One region of the Shewanella alkalitolerans genome, then DNA from elsewhere that is predicted to be linked to it. Evidence: predicted binding sites of a transcription regulator. Region 1 holds the regulator's gene; each other region holds the start of a gene.
The links. The regulator sigma-54, encoded in region 1, starts transcription at its own class of promoters, with help from an activator protein. The targets are predictions, from matches to a motif close to GTTGGCACGNNNNTNGNNT.

Region 1 (4,555 bases):
ATGGAGCACTACGCCGAGCGCAACCAGACCTACTTTACCCAGCCCATCTATCTGGTCTACCCCGACAACGGCGATGCCCAGTGGCGCCTGAGGTCCACCAAGGGCACACTGGACAAAAATAGCGGACGGGTCACCCTGGAAAATAATGTTATCATTGATGCCATTAGCCCAGAGGAACCGATTCAGACCATAGAGACCACCTATCTGGAGCTGGATCTCAATACTATGATTATGACATCCGACAGAAGCATTCGGATCACAGGACGTGATTTCCTCATCACGGGGGAAGGCTTATATGCCGATCTCAACGCCCAAAATATAAAACTGACGAGTCAGGTAGAAGGAACATATGAAACTAAATAGCCTTATTCTTGCGGGCCTGCTGCCCCTGGTCAGTATTGGCGCCCATGCCAAGGTGAACGACCTGCTGCAAGAGGTTAAGATCTCTGCCGCCAGCCAGGAAGCCGACATTAAGAACAACCAGATCATCTTCCACGGTCCGGTCGAGGTCACCCAAGGCTCTATCAAGATATTGGCCAGTGAACTGCGCGCCTTCAGCAAAGAGAAGAACAGCGGCAAGATACTGATCGCCACCGGCAACCCAGCCACCTACTCTCAGGTGATGGAAGATGGCCGTCCCGCCTCGGCCAGCGCCAAGGAGATACGTTACGAGCTTTCCAGCCGCACCCTGACGCTCATTGGCGACGCCACCCTGGAACAGGAAGGCAGCCAGGTCACGGGTTCGCAGATCCGCTACAACATAGAGCAGCAACAGCTGATCGCCGAGAGCACAGGCAAAGACAGAGTGATCACCATCATTCAGCCTGAGAACTATCAGGAACAGATCCAGCCAGAGCAGAAGCCCGAGAAGAAACCAGAACAGGAAAAACAATGACAGACCTGATCTTGAAGGCGGAGAACCTCGCCAAGAGCTATAAGAGTCGTGCCGTTGTCCAAGACGTGAGCCTCACGGTAAAGACCGGGCAGATCGTCGGCCTGCTGGGGCCAAACGGCGCCGGCAAGACCACCACCTTTTACATGGTCGTCGGCCTGGTACAGAGCGACAAGGGCCGCATCTTTATCGACGATGACGACCTGACGCTAGACCCAATGCACCTACGCGCCCGCAAAGGCATAGGCTACCTGCCGCAGGAAGCCAGTATCTTCCGTAAGCTCTCGGTGCGGGACAACATCATGGCCGTGCTCCAGACCCGCAGCGATCTTAATAACGATGGCCGCGAAGAGGAGCTGGAACACCTGCTGGAAGAGTTTCACATCACCCATATCCGTGACAGCCACGGCATGGCGCTCTCGGGCGGTGAACGTCGCCGGGTGGAGATCGCCAGGGCGCTTGCCGCCAACCCTAAGTTTATTCTTCTCGACGAGCCGTTCGCCGGGGTCGATCCCATCTCGGTTATCGACATCAAGAAGATCATCGAGCAGCTTAAGAATCGCGGCCTGGGGGTGTTGATCACCGACCACAACGTGCGCGAAACATTAGACGTCTGCGAGAAAGCCTATATCGTCAGCCATGGTAATCTGATCGCCGAGGGCACACCCGCCGAAATCTTAGACAACCAGCAAGTACGAGCAGTGTACTTAGGTGAACAATTCAAGCTATAGTTAATCTTATAATGGGGCCACAGAGGAAAAACCATGCGTTAATTGTGGCTTTAGGCACTATCCGATATATTTGTCCGGCACATATAGCCAGAGCTTTCTCATTTTATAATTAGAAACAAGGGAATAGCAGTACGATGAAAGCGTCACTTCAGCTCAAAATGGGTCAGCATCTCACCATGACGCCCCAGCTACAACAGGCCATACGTCTGTTGCAGTTGTCGTCATTAGAGTTGCAGCAGGAGATCCAGCAGGCATTAGAATCCAACCCGCTACTGGAGTTGGATGAAGAGCAGGAGAGCGCCAGCATCGAGCTGCAAGACGATAGCGTCAGCGACAGCTTCGACAACAAGTACGACGACAAGATAGAGCTGGATTCGAGCCAGGATAATTCAGGGGTCGAGACCTCAGACGCCCTGACTCAAGACTCAATGCCAGACGAGCTGCCGGTGGATACCACCTGGGATGAGGTCTACACCGCCTCACCAAACTCAAGCTCGGGCGCCATGCGCGACGACGACATGCCTTTTCAGGGCGAGACCAGCGAAGGTCTATACGAACACCTGGAATGGCAGAAGAACCTGACCCCTTTTTCCGATAACGACCTGGCCATCGCCACCGCCATCATCGACGCCATCGACGAGCGCGGTTACCTGACCCAGACCTGCGAAGATATTCTCGAGGCCATGGGCGACCCAGAGATCGAACTCGACGAGGTCGAGGCGGTACTCAAACGGGTACAACACTTCGACCCCATTGGTGTGGCGGCCCGCGACCTCAGCGAATGTCTGACGATCCAGCTGGCCCAGTACAGCGACGATACACCGCACATAGCCAACGCCCGCATGCTGATCAAAGAACACCTGGATCTCATCGCCGGACGCGACTTCCGTCTGCTGATGCGCAAGACCAAGCTCAAGGAAGATGAACTGAGGGATGCCATCGCCCTGATCCAGACCCTGAATCCCCGTCCAGGCCTCGCCATCACCGCCAGCCGCGACGAGTACGTGATCCCGGATGTGACCGTCACCAAGAAGAAGGGACGCTGGGTAGTCGAGCTTAACCCAGACAGCATGCCCAAGATCAACGTCAACCAGCAGTATGCCGCCATGGCCCGCAGCACTAAGAGTCAAGCGGATGGCCAGTTTATTCGCGGCCACCTGCAGGAAGCCAAATGGTTCCTCAAGAGCCTTGAGAGTCGCAACGAGACCCTGCTCAAGGTGACCAACTGTATCGTCGACTTCCAGCAAGGCTTCTTCGAATTTGGCGAAGAGGCGATGAAGCCCATGGTACTGAACGACATCGCCGAGGCGGTGGAGATGCATGAATCCACCATCTCACGTGTGACCACGCAAAAATATATGCATACCCCGAGAGGGATCTTCGAGCTCAAATACTTCTTCTCCAGTCACGTCGGTACCGACGATGGCGGAGAGTGCTCTTCAACAGCAATACGTGCCTTCATTAAGAAGCTGGTTGCTGCGGAAAACCAGAAAAAGCCATTGAGCGACAGCAAGATGGCTCAACTCTTGGCCGAACAGGGGATTAAGGTGGCTAGACGCACCATTGCCAAGTATCGCGAGGCAATGCTTATACCGCCCTCGAATCAGCGCAAGAGCTTATAAAACAAACCTGGAAACTGGAGGACTATCTTTATGCAAATAAACCTGACTGGGCACCATATCGAGATCACCCAATCTCTACGAAGCTACATCGAAGAGAAATTCACAAAGCTTGAACGTCATTTCGATCAGATCAATAATGTGCACGTTGTATTAAATGTCGAAAAGTTGCAACAGAAGGTTGAGGCAAAGTTACATCTCCGTGGCGGAGAAGTGTTCGCAACATCCGAACATGCGGACATGTATGCCGCGATAGACTCCCTGATTGACAAACTCGATCGTCAGGTCATTAAACACAAAGAGAAGCTTACTAAACATTAACGATGGAACTGAGTACCATCCTGCGGCCGGAGTGCACCACCTGCGCCACTCCGGGCAGTAAGAAAAAGGTACTGGAGCTTATCAGCGACTTAGCCGCTGTCCAGTACCCCACCCTCTCCTCTCAAGAAATATTTGAAAGCCTTCTGGCTCGAGAGAAAATGGGCAGCACAGGTATAGGCAATGGTATCGCGATTCCTCACGGACGGCTGACTAACATAGATCAACCCGTGGCCGTACTGGTGAAATGTGCTGAACCAATTGCATTCGATGCCATTGACAATCAGCCCGTCGATATCCTTTTTGCGTTATTGGTGCCCGCAGATCAATGCGAGCAACATCTTAGCACCCTGGCCGCTATGGCCGAGAAGCTCAATGATAAGGCGATCATGAAGCAGCTAAGAAAGACCCAAGATGAATCCGAACTCTATCAGGTGATCACCCAATGAAATTGGTTTTGGTATCCGGACGCTCAGGATCGGGAAAATCCGTCGCACTCAGGGTCCTAGAAGATCTAGGCTACTACTGTGTCGACAATCTGCCCTTGCAGATGATGGAGTCCCTGCTGGAGCAGCTCAAGGGGCGCAGCGATCTCGTGGCCATCAGCGTCGATGTGCGCAACATGCCCAGCGAAGAGATCCAGCTGGAAAAGCAGCTGGCCAAGCTCCCCAAAGATACCGAAATCTTAAGTTTCTTCCTGAACTCAAGCGACAATGTACTGCTCAAGCGCTACAGCGAGACCCGCAGGCTACATCCGCTGTCGCGCTCTAAGGTCTCCCTCAAGGAGGCAATTCAGCTCGAGGGCAAGCTGCTCGACCCCATAGCTAAACTGGTGGATCACTATATCGACACCTCTAACCTCAACATCTATGAGTTGAGCGACAAGGTGCGCGAGATCCTGCTGGGCACGGTCGACAAGGAGCTGGTGATCAACTTCGAGTCCTTCGGCTTTAAATATGGCATGCCGACCGAAGCCGACTTCATGTTTGACGTGC
Region 2 (4,555 bases), 1.9 Mb from region 1:
GGCGAAGGCACCAGTACCGTCCCCAGCTTGGTGACATCATCCGTGGCCGAGGTGCCGACGATCGCCTCGACGTTACGCGTCTTTCTGTCGTTAACATCGACGATGGCGAAACCCAGCTTACTGCCCACCATCTCCAGCGGCATCCTCAGCTCGATGTTGTAGCCTTTATCTGTCTTCAGCCACTTGCCCTGAATGCGTACCTCTGGAGTAACGGGCTGGGACTTGCGGGGATCGGCGGGCAGCTCGAAGGCGCTGATCCAGCCGTCACGTATGGTGGCGACGATGTAACGGCGAAACTGGCCGTCGGGCGCTAGGGTGGCGATGGCCAGATGATCGTTGTTGTCGATGCGCAGGCTGTTGGTGCCGCGGTAGATCACCTTAGGATCTGTCACCTCGAAATAGCCATAGAGGTAGCCGGCATACTTGCCCACCATATGGGTGAAACTGACGTTGAGAGGTTTGCCATCATCGGCCTTAAACAGCTGGTGATCGGCGCCGTAGGTCACCGCGCGGTGGCGGTTAGAGGCCCATTCGCCCAGCTTGCCATCCAGATGGATAGGGCCGGTTAAGGGGTAGGCGTAGAGATCCCGCCCCTTTTTTACCTGTGACAAGAAGCTTGCCTGCTTGTCGAACAGCTTGGGACGTTCATGCAGGGCGGTGGCTAAGGCTTGAGTGGTGCCTTCAAGAGTCTTTTCCTGGCCGTGGCGCAGGTATTTTTCCATCTCCCACACATATTGATAGCCCAGCCAAGGCAGGCAGAGCAGGAACAGGGAGAGTACGGCGACCTTAGTGCGCAGGCCGATGGGCAGATTAAACATGCTTAGTCTTGGGTATCCCAGCGGTAGCCCATGCCGTAAACGGTATCGATGCAATCGAATTCTGGGTCCTGGCTGATAAATTTCTTACGGATCCGCTTCACGTGGGAGGTGATGGTGCTGTCATCCACATAGATCTTGGCGTCCTGCATCAGCGCCTGACGGCTACGTACATGGCCTGGGCGCTTGGCCAGGGCGTGCACCATCCAAAATTCGGTCACCGTCAGCTCGATAGGCTGCTGCTTCCAGTAGACCTGGATACGGTTGACATCTATGGTCAGGTTGCCGTGCTCTATCATGCCATCTTGCGGATTGGCACCATTTTGGATGTCCGAGCGCCTAAATAGCGCGGCTAGGCGAGCGATCAGATGGGGGAAGCTGACATCCTTGCTCAAATAGTCGTCGGCGCCCAGTCTCAGGCCGCAGACGGTGTCGAAGTCACTGTCTCTGGCGGTCAGAAAGATGATAGGCAGGGTGTTCGACATGGCCCTGAGTGACTGGCACAGGGTAAAGCCGCCATCTATCTCATCTTCCAGGCCGATGTCGATGATTGCTAAGTCAGGCAGACGCGTGTTGAAGGCCTCCATGGCGCTGGGGCGGTTGGCGTACGCCTGCACAAAGTAGCCTTGCTGCTGCAGCACCTCTTTGTAGTTTTCGCGGATAGCCGCCTCATCTTCCACTATTGCAATACGCTTCATGATCCATCCATTACAGCTTAGGGTTTCTGGAGTGTGACTATACAGCAAAATATCTGGGAGAAAAGTGGCTCGGGGTAAAAGCCATTTTCTTGCCACATTTGGTCTGCGCATCGTCATTTTTGCACCCCGGACTTGCCATTTCACTCAGGTTTAATGACCTCATCGACAGGAACCACAGGGTTCTTATTTACCAATCCATGTCAACTTGAGGATTTTCCCATGAAGAAGCAGATCATTGCCGCATTAATCAGTGTTTCGTTATTTGGCAGCTCAATGGCTTTCGCTGCCCCCGCAACTCAAGCGACTCAAAGTACAAACAACAGCTCGGCCGATGAAGAGGCGCTTATCGGTGTGGGCTCAGGCATAGTGCTGGGCGCTGTGGTTGCCGGCCCTGTGGGGGCGATTATAGGCGCCTTCACCGGCGGCATGATAGGTCAGACGGTAGCCAACGACAGCGAGATCAAACAGCAGCAGGCCACGTTAGCCGAACAGGAGAGCCGCATGATGGCGCTCAAGCAGCAAAATGAGGCGCTGCTGACGGTGCAGCAGGAGTATCAAGAGGCCAAGGTGGAACTGGCACAGCTTAGACAGCATCAGGGCACCCGTTTGGAAGAGCTGGCCCTGGGGCTCAACGTCCAGTTTAAGACGGGCTCATCTACCGTCGAGCCGCACTTTCAGAGCCAGCTCAACGAGGTGGCCGATGCCATGGCGATCTCCCCGCAGCTTAAGTTAGATCTCACCGGCTACGCCGATCGCCGCGGCGACAGTAGCTACAACCAGGCGCTGTCTGAGCAGCGTGTGGCCGAGGTGAGAAGCTACCTAGTCTCCAGAGGTGTGGATGAAGCCCGCTTAGATGCCAAGGCCTATGGTGCCAGCGCGCCGGTGAAGGATGAACAGAGCTTCGAAAATGACTTCTTCGATCGCCGCGTCACCATCAAGTTACTGCCTGGCGATACCGCCCTGGCATCTAACTAGATCTCGCACCATGAAGCAACGCGTAAAAGGAGAAGTAAGATGTTGCCACGCCCGCGTCTCAGGATGAACCAGACCGACCTTTGCCCCCCGAGGGGGGCGCTTTTTTCTCGCCAGCGGCTGGTGATCGCCGCCTTGGTGTTCAGCGTCAGCGCGATTGGCTCGACGACGCCAGCCTTTGGGCGCATGGGTCAGCAAGCTGGTGTTAATGTGACGGCAGCCAAATATGGTGAGCAGCTGCACCATTTCGATCTGCCCGCCGCCGATGAGCCCACCTTAGGACAGGGCGTGCTCGAGTATCGCTTAGATGGCGTTCAGCTAACGAGCGAGGTGCCCGCTACGGCGCTTGCCGTGGATACCCAGGTGCAGATGAACATCTCTGGTTGGATCAACCGGGTGTCGGTAAAGCAGGTGTTTGTGAACGACAGCGAGCATTGGCTCAATGGCCGCTATCAATTTCCGCTGCCTCACGATGCGGCGGTCGACAGCCTCAAGCTGCATATCGGTCAGCGGGTGATAGTCGGTGAGATCCAGCCCAAGGCAGTGGCGAGGCAAACCTTTGAACAGGCCAAGGCCAGCGGCAAGAAGGCCAGCCTGGTGAGCCAGCAAAGACCCAACATCTTCACCTCTGAGGTGGCGAACCTGGGGCCCGGCGAGGCACTGGTGGTGGAGATCGCCTATCAACAGCAGGTGCGTTATCAAGATGGCGAGTTTAGTCTGCGATTTCCTACGGCAATCACCCCGAGATACTTTCCTAAGGGGCAGGCTCCAGACTTAGAACAAGCATCAGTTAACGATGCAAAAAGACTTAACGCCCTGAATGAGGGCACGCAGAGCGATGAGCAGAAGCTCTATCTGGATGTGATACTGGATGCTGGCATGGCCATCAGCCGACTGGAGACCCCCTATCATCAGATGCGCCAGACCCAGCTTGGCGGCACTAAGATAGGGCTCAATCTCACTGCCAACCTGAGACCCGATCGCGACTTTCTGCTTAAGTGGCGGCCGCTGCTTGCCGAGCAGCCGAGCGCCGTGATGTTTGCGCAATTAGGCAAGACACATGAGTTCAAGACTCATGAATTCAAGAATGAAGAATCTCTTGCATCTTCACAGGCTCACAATGATCAGGTGGTGAGCGAAGCGAATCACGCAGCCGAGGTGCAAGCGAGTGATAAAGAGGCGAAAGACAGTTATGCCCTAGTGATGCTGATACCGCCCCAGGATAAGGCGAGGGTGCGCCTGCCAAGAGAGCTGACCCTGGTGATCGACACCTCTGGCTCAATGACGGGGGACTCTATCGCCCAGGCCAAGTCGGCCATCTTAAACGCCTTAGCCGGCCTTGGCAGCCAAGATACCTTCAATGTGATCGCCTTTGACAGCAGCGTGCGCAGCCTGTCGCCGGTGGCCTTGTCAGCCACTGCGGCCAATTTGGGCAAGGCCAATCTGTTCGTGCAGAGCCTGGAGGCCGATGGCGGCACAGAGATGGCCCCGGCGCTGCTGCGGGCCTTGAGTCAGCCAGAATCTGGCGTGTCGCCCATCTCTTCGGCCGTAAAACCCGAGCGTTTGAAACAGGTGGTGTTTATCACAGACGGCGCCGTGGGCAACGAGGCCTCGCTGTTTGCGCTGATCGCCGCCAATATCGGCCGACAGCGGCTGTTTACCGTGGGCATAGGCGCGGCGCCTAACGGCTACTTTATGGAGCGCGCGGCCAGGGCGGGACGGGGCACTTACACCTATGTGGGCAAGATAAGCGAGGTGGATGCCAAGATAGGTGAGCTACTTGAGAAGATTGAATCGCCGCAGATCAGCGATGTGACTCTGACCTTGGACGATGGCTCGATTCCCGATTACTGGCCGGTGCAGATAGGCGATCTTTATGCCCATGAGCCGATCATGGTGGCACTGCGACTCACGCCCGCCCAGAGATCGCGCAGCGATGCCCTGATCATCTCGGGCGATCTCGATGGCAAGAACTGGCAGCGCCGCCTGGCCTTGACGGGGGGCGATAAGCCCAGGGGGATAGATCTTATCTGGGCGCGCAATCAGATAGCCAGCCTGCAGCTGAGTAAA
Region 3 (4,555 bases), 1.1 Mb from region 1:
AGATCACCCCGGAGGACGTTAAGGTGGTGGTGCGCGGTCAGGAGCTGCCTATCTGGGCCATCGCCTTAGTTGTCACCGCACTGCTGAGTTTCCAGTGGTATATGGCCTTCTCTAAGGGACTGAAACAGTACCTGCCGCAGGCAGCTCAAACCAGCGACCAGACCAAGGCTTAATCCCTCTATCGGGGAGGTATACATCCCATCTCCTCCCCAGCCCTTATCTGACCGGCCTTCGTGCCAATTCAGTCAAATCCAGGTCGCTTTCTTCTGTTTCAAGGGTTAAATTTTTACTGAATTTGACTGAAAGCACCCTTTGAGCGCATAAAACCGCTTTCATTATAGGGATGCTTGTGGCATGTTAAGTCCAGCAATTGCAAGTATCTAATGTAATTGGTATTACTAAATCTACGGAAAGAAGAGACTATCCAAATGAATAAAACTGAACTTGTTGCAAAAATAGCGGAAAGCGCTGAACTCACTAAAGCTGAAGCTGCTCGCGCCTTAAAGTCTTTCGAAGAAACGGTAGCGGAAGCGATGAAGAACGGCGAAAAAATCTCTATTGTAGGTTTTGGTTCTTTCGAGACCACTAGCCGTGCAGCACGTACAGGCCGCAACCCACAGACGGGCAAAGAAATTCAGATCCCAGCGGCTGTAGTACCTAAGTTTAAAGCCGGTAAGACGCTAAAAGACAGCGTAAACTAAATCGGTATTTAATCCGTCGAAAAAACCTCCTCCATGGAGGTTTTTTTATGCACCCTCCTAGTGCATCCTCTGCCTCATTTTTAACCAATTCGTTGCCTACTTCTGATGCAAATAATATAAACACTTGAAAAATAACAGATAAATATTTGGCACGCTCTTCGCTATAGCTTGTACGCGGCCTGACAATACTCATAACAACAGGCAGGGCCGCTCCCATAGACCAATAAGAAGGAATGAGTATGAAACAAGCATTGCGAACCCTAAGCCTACTCGCGGGCACCTTGATGGTTGCCCTACCGGCCAGCGCTAGCGTCACGGGCAACATAGGCGCAACCTCCAACTACTTGTGGCGCGGTGCCACACAGACGGGAGACGCGCCCGCGGTTCAAGGCGGCATAGACTTCGAACACGACAGCGGTCTCTACCTCGGAACCTGGGCGTCCAATGTGGATTTCGGCGACGACACCAGCTACGAGATCGACTTCTACGGCGGCTATGCCGGCAGCATAGGGGAAGACTTTGGGTATGACATCAGCTATCTCTACTACGCCTACCCAGACAGCGATTCGAGCATAGACTTCGGTGAAGTCACCCTGGCCCTGAGCTGGAAGTGGTTCAGCATCGGCTATTCAAAGGTGGTCAATGCCGGCAGCGACGTGGCATCGGATCCTTTCGATGAGAAAGATCTCAGCTATATCAACGCAGGCGTCAGCTTCCCACTGTCGGAGACACTGTCTATCTCGGCCCACTATGGCTACTCCAGTGGTGATGTCGTCAACGCCTGGTTCGATACCGACAACTATGCCGACTACTCTTTGTCTCTGGATAAGGAAACCGACTTCGGCACCATCTCCTTCCTGGTCAGCGATACCGATCTCGAGGGTGACGATCCTAAAGTGGTCGTTGGCTACAGCTATAGTTTCGATTTGTGATCTAAATTTAAATGAGTTGCCACTAATTTAGCTGGCAACTCATTATTGCTCTAGAAATATTTCAATTAAAAACAGTCAATTAAAAACAGTTCACCCGTCTATTCGCTCACATTTTGTCTAAATCCACGACAAACACAATAGTGTTAACTCGATCAAACAAAAATCGAAAATCCCCTGCTATTTTTCTCATTAGCGCTCGCTAATGTGCTCACGCCTTAGGACGCTAAACTAGCTAACGCTTTGACTCAGTTAACTTTATGTTAAAGCGGCTCAGTGCTAAGCGGCACCAAATGAGTGCACAAGCACTTTATTTGACGAGGATTTCACTATGGCTCAGTTACTCGATGTTATTCCGAACGATGCTGAAATCGAAGCGATCACAGCACCCAAAAACCCTAAGGCCGCCTGTGAGTTGCAACACAGACGCGAAGTCAAACGTCGCCTGGAAGAGTTACTCGAAGAGGCGGCACTTAAACGCGCCATGGGGGGAGATTTCTACTAACCCCAGACTCCTTTGCCTCCTTCGCGCGACCACTGCATGGGGCCAGGCTCCATGCAGGCGTTTGCTCTCGACGTTGAGTACGCTAAGCCTTGAGTACATCAAGGATATAGCACTCAAATTCAGGACTCAAAGATTCCCCTTCTACCCAGGTTAAATTGGTGTAAGATTAAATTCAGCACATAACTTATTGATAGTCATAATTCTTCCAAGCGGTTCGTCTGCAAGAGGTCACCATGACGCTGAGTAAATCCTTACGCCTTCTAGCCCCGCTACTCCTGCTACTTAGCGGCTGTCAGGGCGCCGAACCTCCCCAGGCCCTGGGCACACTGGAGCGCGACCGGGTACTCCTGCGCGCCACCACCTCAGAGATCATCACGGCACTGCCTAAACGCGAGGGCAGCCAGGTCACCGAAGGCGAGTTGCTGCTACAGTTCGACACCCGCAAACAAACCGCCCGCGTCGCCAGCGCCCAGGCCCAGTGGCAGAAGGCCCAGGCCTATCTGCTCAGGCTCACCAATGGTGAGCGCCCCGAGGATATCGCCAGTGCCCAGGCTAATCTGGAGCGCGCCACCGCCGCCATGGTGCAGGCGGAAAAGACCTACAGGCGCATCGATAAGCTTAAGCGGCAGAATCTGGTGAGTCAGCAAGATCTGGATCAGGCCGTTGCCAGCCGGGATCAAACCATAGCCGAACACAACGCCGCCAATGAGGCCCTGAGTAAGCTGATTGTCGGCGTGCGCCAAGAAGATATTCAGCAGGCCCAGGCAGCCCTCGATGCCGCCGCGGCCGAGCTGGATCTGGCGCGGCAACTGCTGGATGACCTCAGCATCACGGCGACCCGCAACGGCCGCCTCGACAGCCTGCCCTTTAACCTGGGAGAGCGAGTGCCCGCCAACGCCGTGGTAGTGGCGATTCAGGCCGACAAGGCCGCCTATGCCAGGGTCTATATTCCCGCCCCCGCCATGGCCAAACTCACCATAGGGATACAGCTCAAGGTGCATGTCGACGGTCAGGAGCAGCCCTTCAGCGGCACACTGCGCTGGCTCAGCAAGGAGCCGGCCTTCACCCCCTATTACGCCTTAAATCAGCAGGACAGGTCTCGCCTCGTCTATTTGGCGGAGTTCGATCTCGACGACAGGGCCCAGAGCCTGCCCACGGGGATCCCAGCCCAGGTGGAGCTGCCCTGATGCAGACAAATGCGGAGCTGGCCATAGATGCACGCGGCGTCGATAAGCAGTTTGGCGAACTCTTGGCGGTGGCCGAGCTGGATCTGAAGGTGCAGAAGGGCCACATCTACGGCTTTCTCGGCCCCAATGGCTGCGGCAAGTCCACCACCATACGCATGCTCACCGGCCTTCTGACCCCGACCCGGGGCGAGATCTCCGTGCTCGGCATGGCCATCCCCCAGCAGGCCGAGGCACTCAGGCGACGCATCGGCTACATGACCCAGAAATTCTCCCTCTACGAAGACCTGAGCGTCAGGGAGAACCTGCAATTTATCGCCGACATATATGGCCTGGGCGCCAGGGAGAGCAAACGCAAGATAGATGAGCTGATCGATACCTATCATCTCGACGCCCAGCGCCAACAGCTAGCGGGCACCCTCAGCGGCGGACAGAAGCAGCGCCTGGGGCTGGCCTGCGCCTGCATCAACGAGCCCGAGCTGCTGTTTCTCGATGAGCCCACCTCGGCGGTGGATCCCCAGAACCGACGCGACTTCTGGGAGCAGCTGTTCGATCTCTCCGAGCGCGGCACCAGCATACTGGTCACCACCCACTACATGGACGAGGCGCAGCGCTGCCACCAGTTGGCGATCTTGGAAAGCGGCCACATTCGTGCCAAGGGCAATCCTCAGGCGCTCCTCGAAGCGATGCCGCTACATGTCATAGAGATCGCCGGCCACAGACTGCGCCAGCTAAAGTCACACCTGAGCCAGTTCAGCGAGATCCCCTCCGCCGCCCAACTCGGCGATCGCCTGCGGGTTCTTGTCGATAAGCAGATAGCAGATCCCATCCCTTGGCTGCTGGAGAAGAGTCGCACCATGGCAGGGCAACCGACGCCTGAACCGCTGAGCACAAATCAATTAAACGCTAGCCAACTAAATCCAAGCCAATTAAGCCTGGTCTCGCCCAACCTGGAAGATCTCTTCGTATCCGTCACAGGCAAGGGACTCAAAACCTCTCGGGAGGCTGAAGATGTTACTGGCTAGCCTGAGACGGATAAAGTCGATCACCACCAAGGAGATCCGCCAACTCAAGCGGGATCGCATCACCTTCGGCATGGTGGTGATGATCCCCCTGATCCAGCTGTTGCTGTTTGGCTACGCCATCAATACCGATGTGCGTAACGTGCCCGTGGTGGTGGTGGACCAGAGCCAATCCGCCGCCGGGCGTTGGATCGTCGAGGCCGTCAAGGTGACC

Region 2: a site for sigma-54 is predicted at 1,592-1,610, ahead of pdsR (proteobacterial dedicated sortase system response regulator). Genes of this name have one in related genera too.
Region 3: a site for sigma-54 is predicted at 847-865, ahead of K0J45_RS02200 (TorF family putative porin). Genes of this name have one in related genera too.

The regions. Positions count from the first base shown of each region.
Region 1 is NZ_CP080422.1:3,913,722-3,918,276, forward strand. Features, by position in the region: gene lptC (LPS export ABC transporter periplasmic protein LptC) at 1-363, shown strand, start outside; gene lptA (lipopolysaccharide transport periplasmic protein LptA) at 350-895, shown strand; gene lptB (LPS export ABC transporter ATP-binding protein) at 892-1,623, shown strand; gene K0J45_RS16955 (RNA polymerase factor sigma-54) at 1,758-3,245, shown strand; gene hpf (ribosome hibernation promoting factor) at 3,276-3,563, shown strand; gene ptsN (PTS IIA-like nitrogen regulatory protein PtsN) at 3,566-4,009, shown strand; gene rapZ (RNase adapter RapZ) at 4,006-4,555, shown strand, end outside.
Region 2 is NZ_CP080422.1:2,004,869-2,009,423, forward strand. Features, by position in the region: gene pdsS (proteobacterial dedicated sortase system histidine kinase) at 1-818, opposite strand, end outside; gene pdsR (proteobacterial dedicated sortase system response regulator) at 821-1,513, opposite strand; gene pdsO (sortase-associated OmpA-like protein PdsO) at 1,733-2,488, shown strand; gene K0J45_RS09050 (marine proteobacterial sortase target protein) at 2,528-4,555, shown strand, end outside.
Region 3 is NZ_CP080422.1:479,496-484,050, reverse strand. Features, by position in the region: gene K0J45_RS02210 (hypothetical protein) at 1-173, shown strand, start outside; gene K0J45_RS02205 (HU family DNA-binding protein) at 429-701, shown strand; gene K0J45_RS02200 (TorF family putative porin) at 941-1,633, shown strand; gene K0J45_RS02195 (hypothetical protein) at 1,962-2,135, shown strand; gene K0J45_RS02190 (HlyD family secretion protein) at 2,369-3,322, shown strand; gene K0J45_RS02185 (ABC transporter ATP-binding protein) at 3,322-4,344, shown strand; gene K0J45_RS02180 (ABC transporter permease) at 4,331-4,555, shown strand, end outside.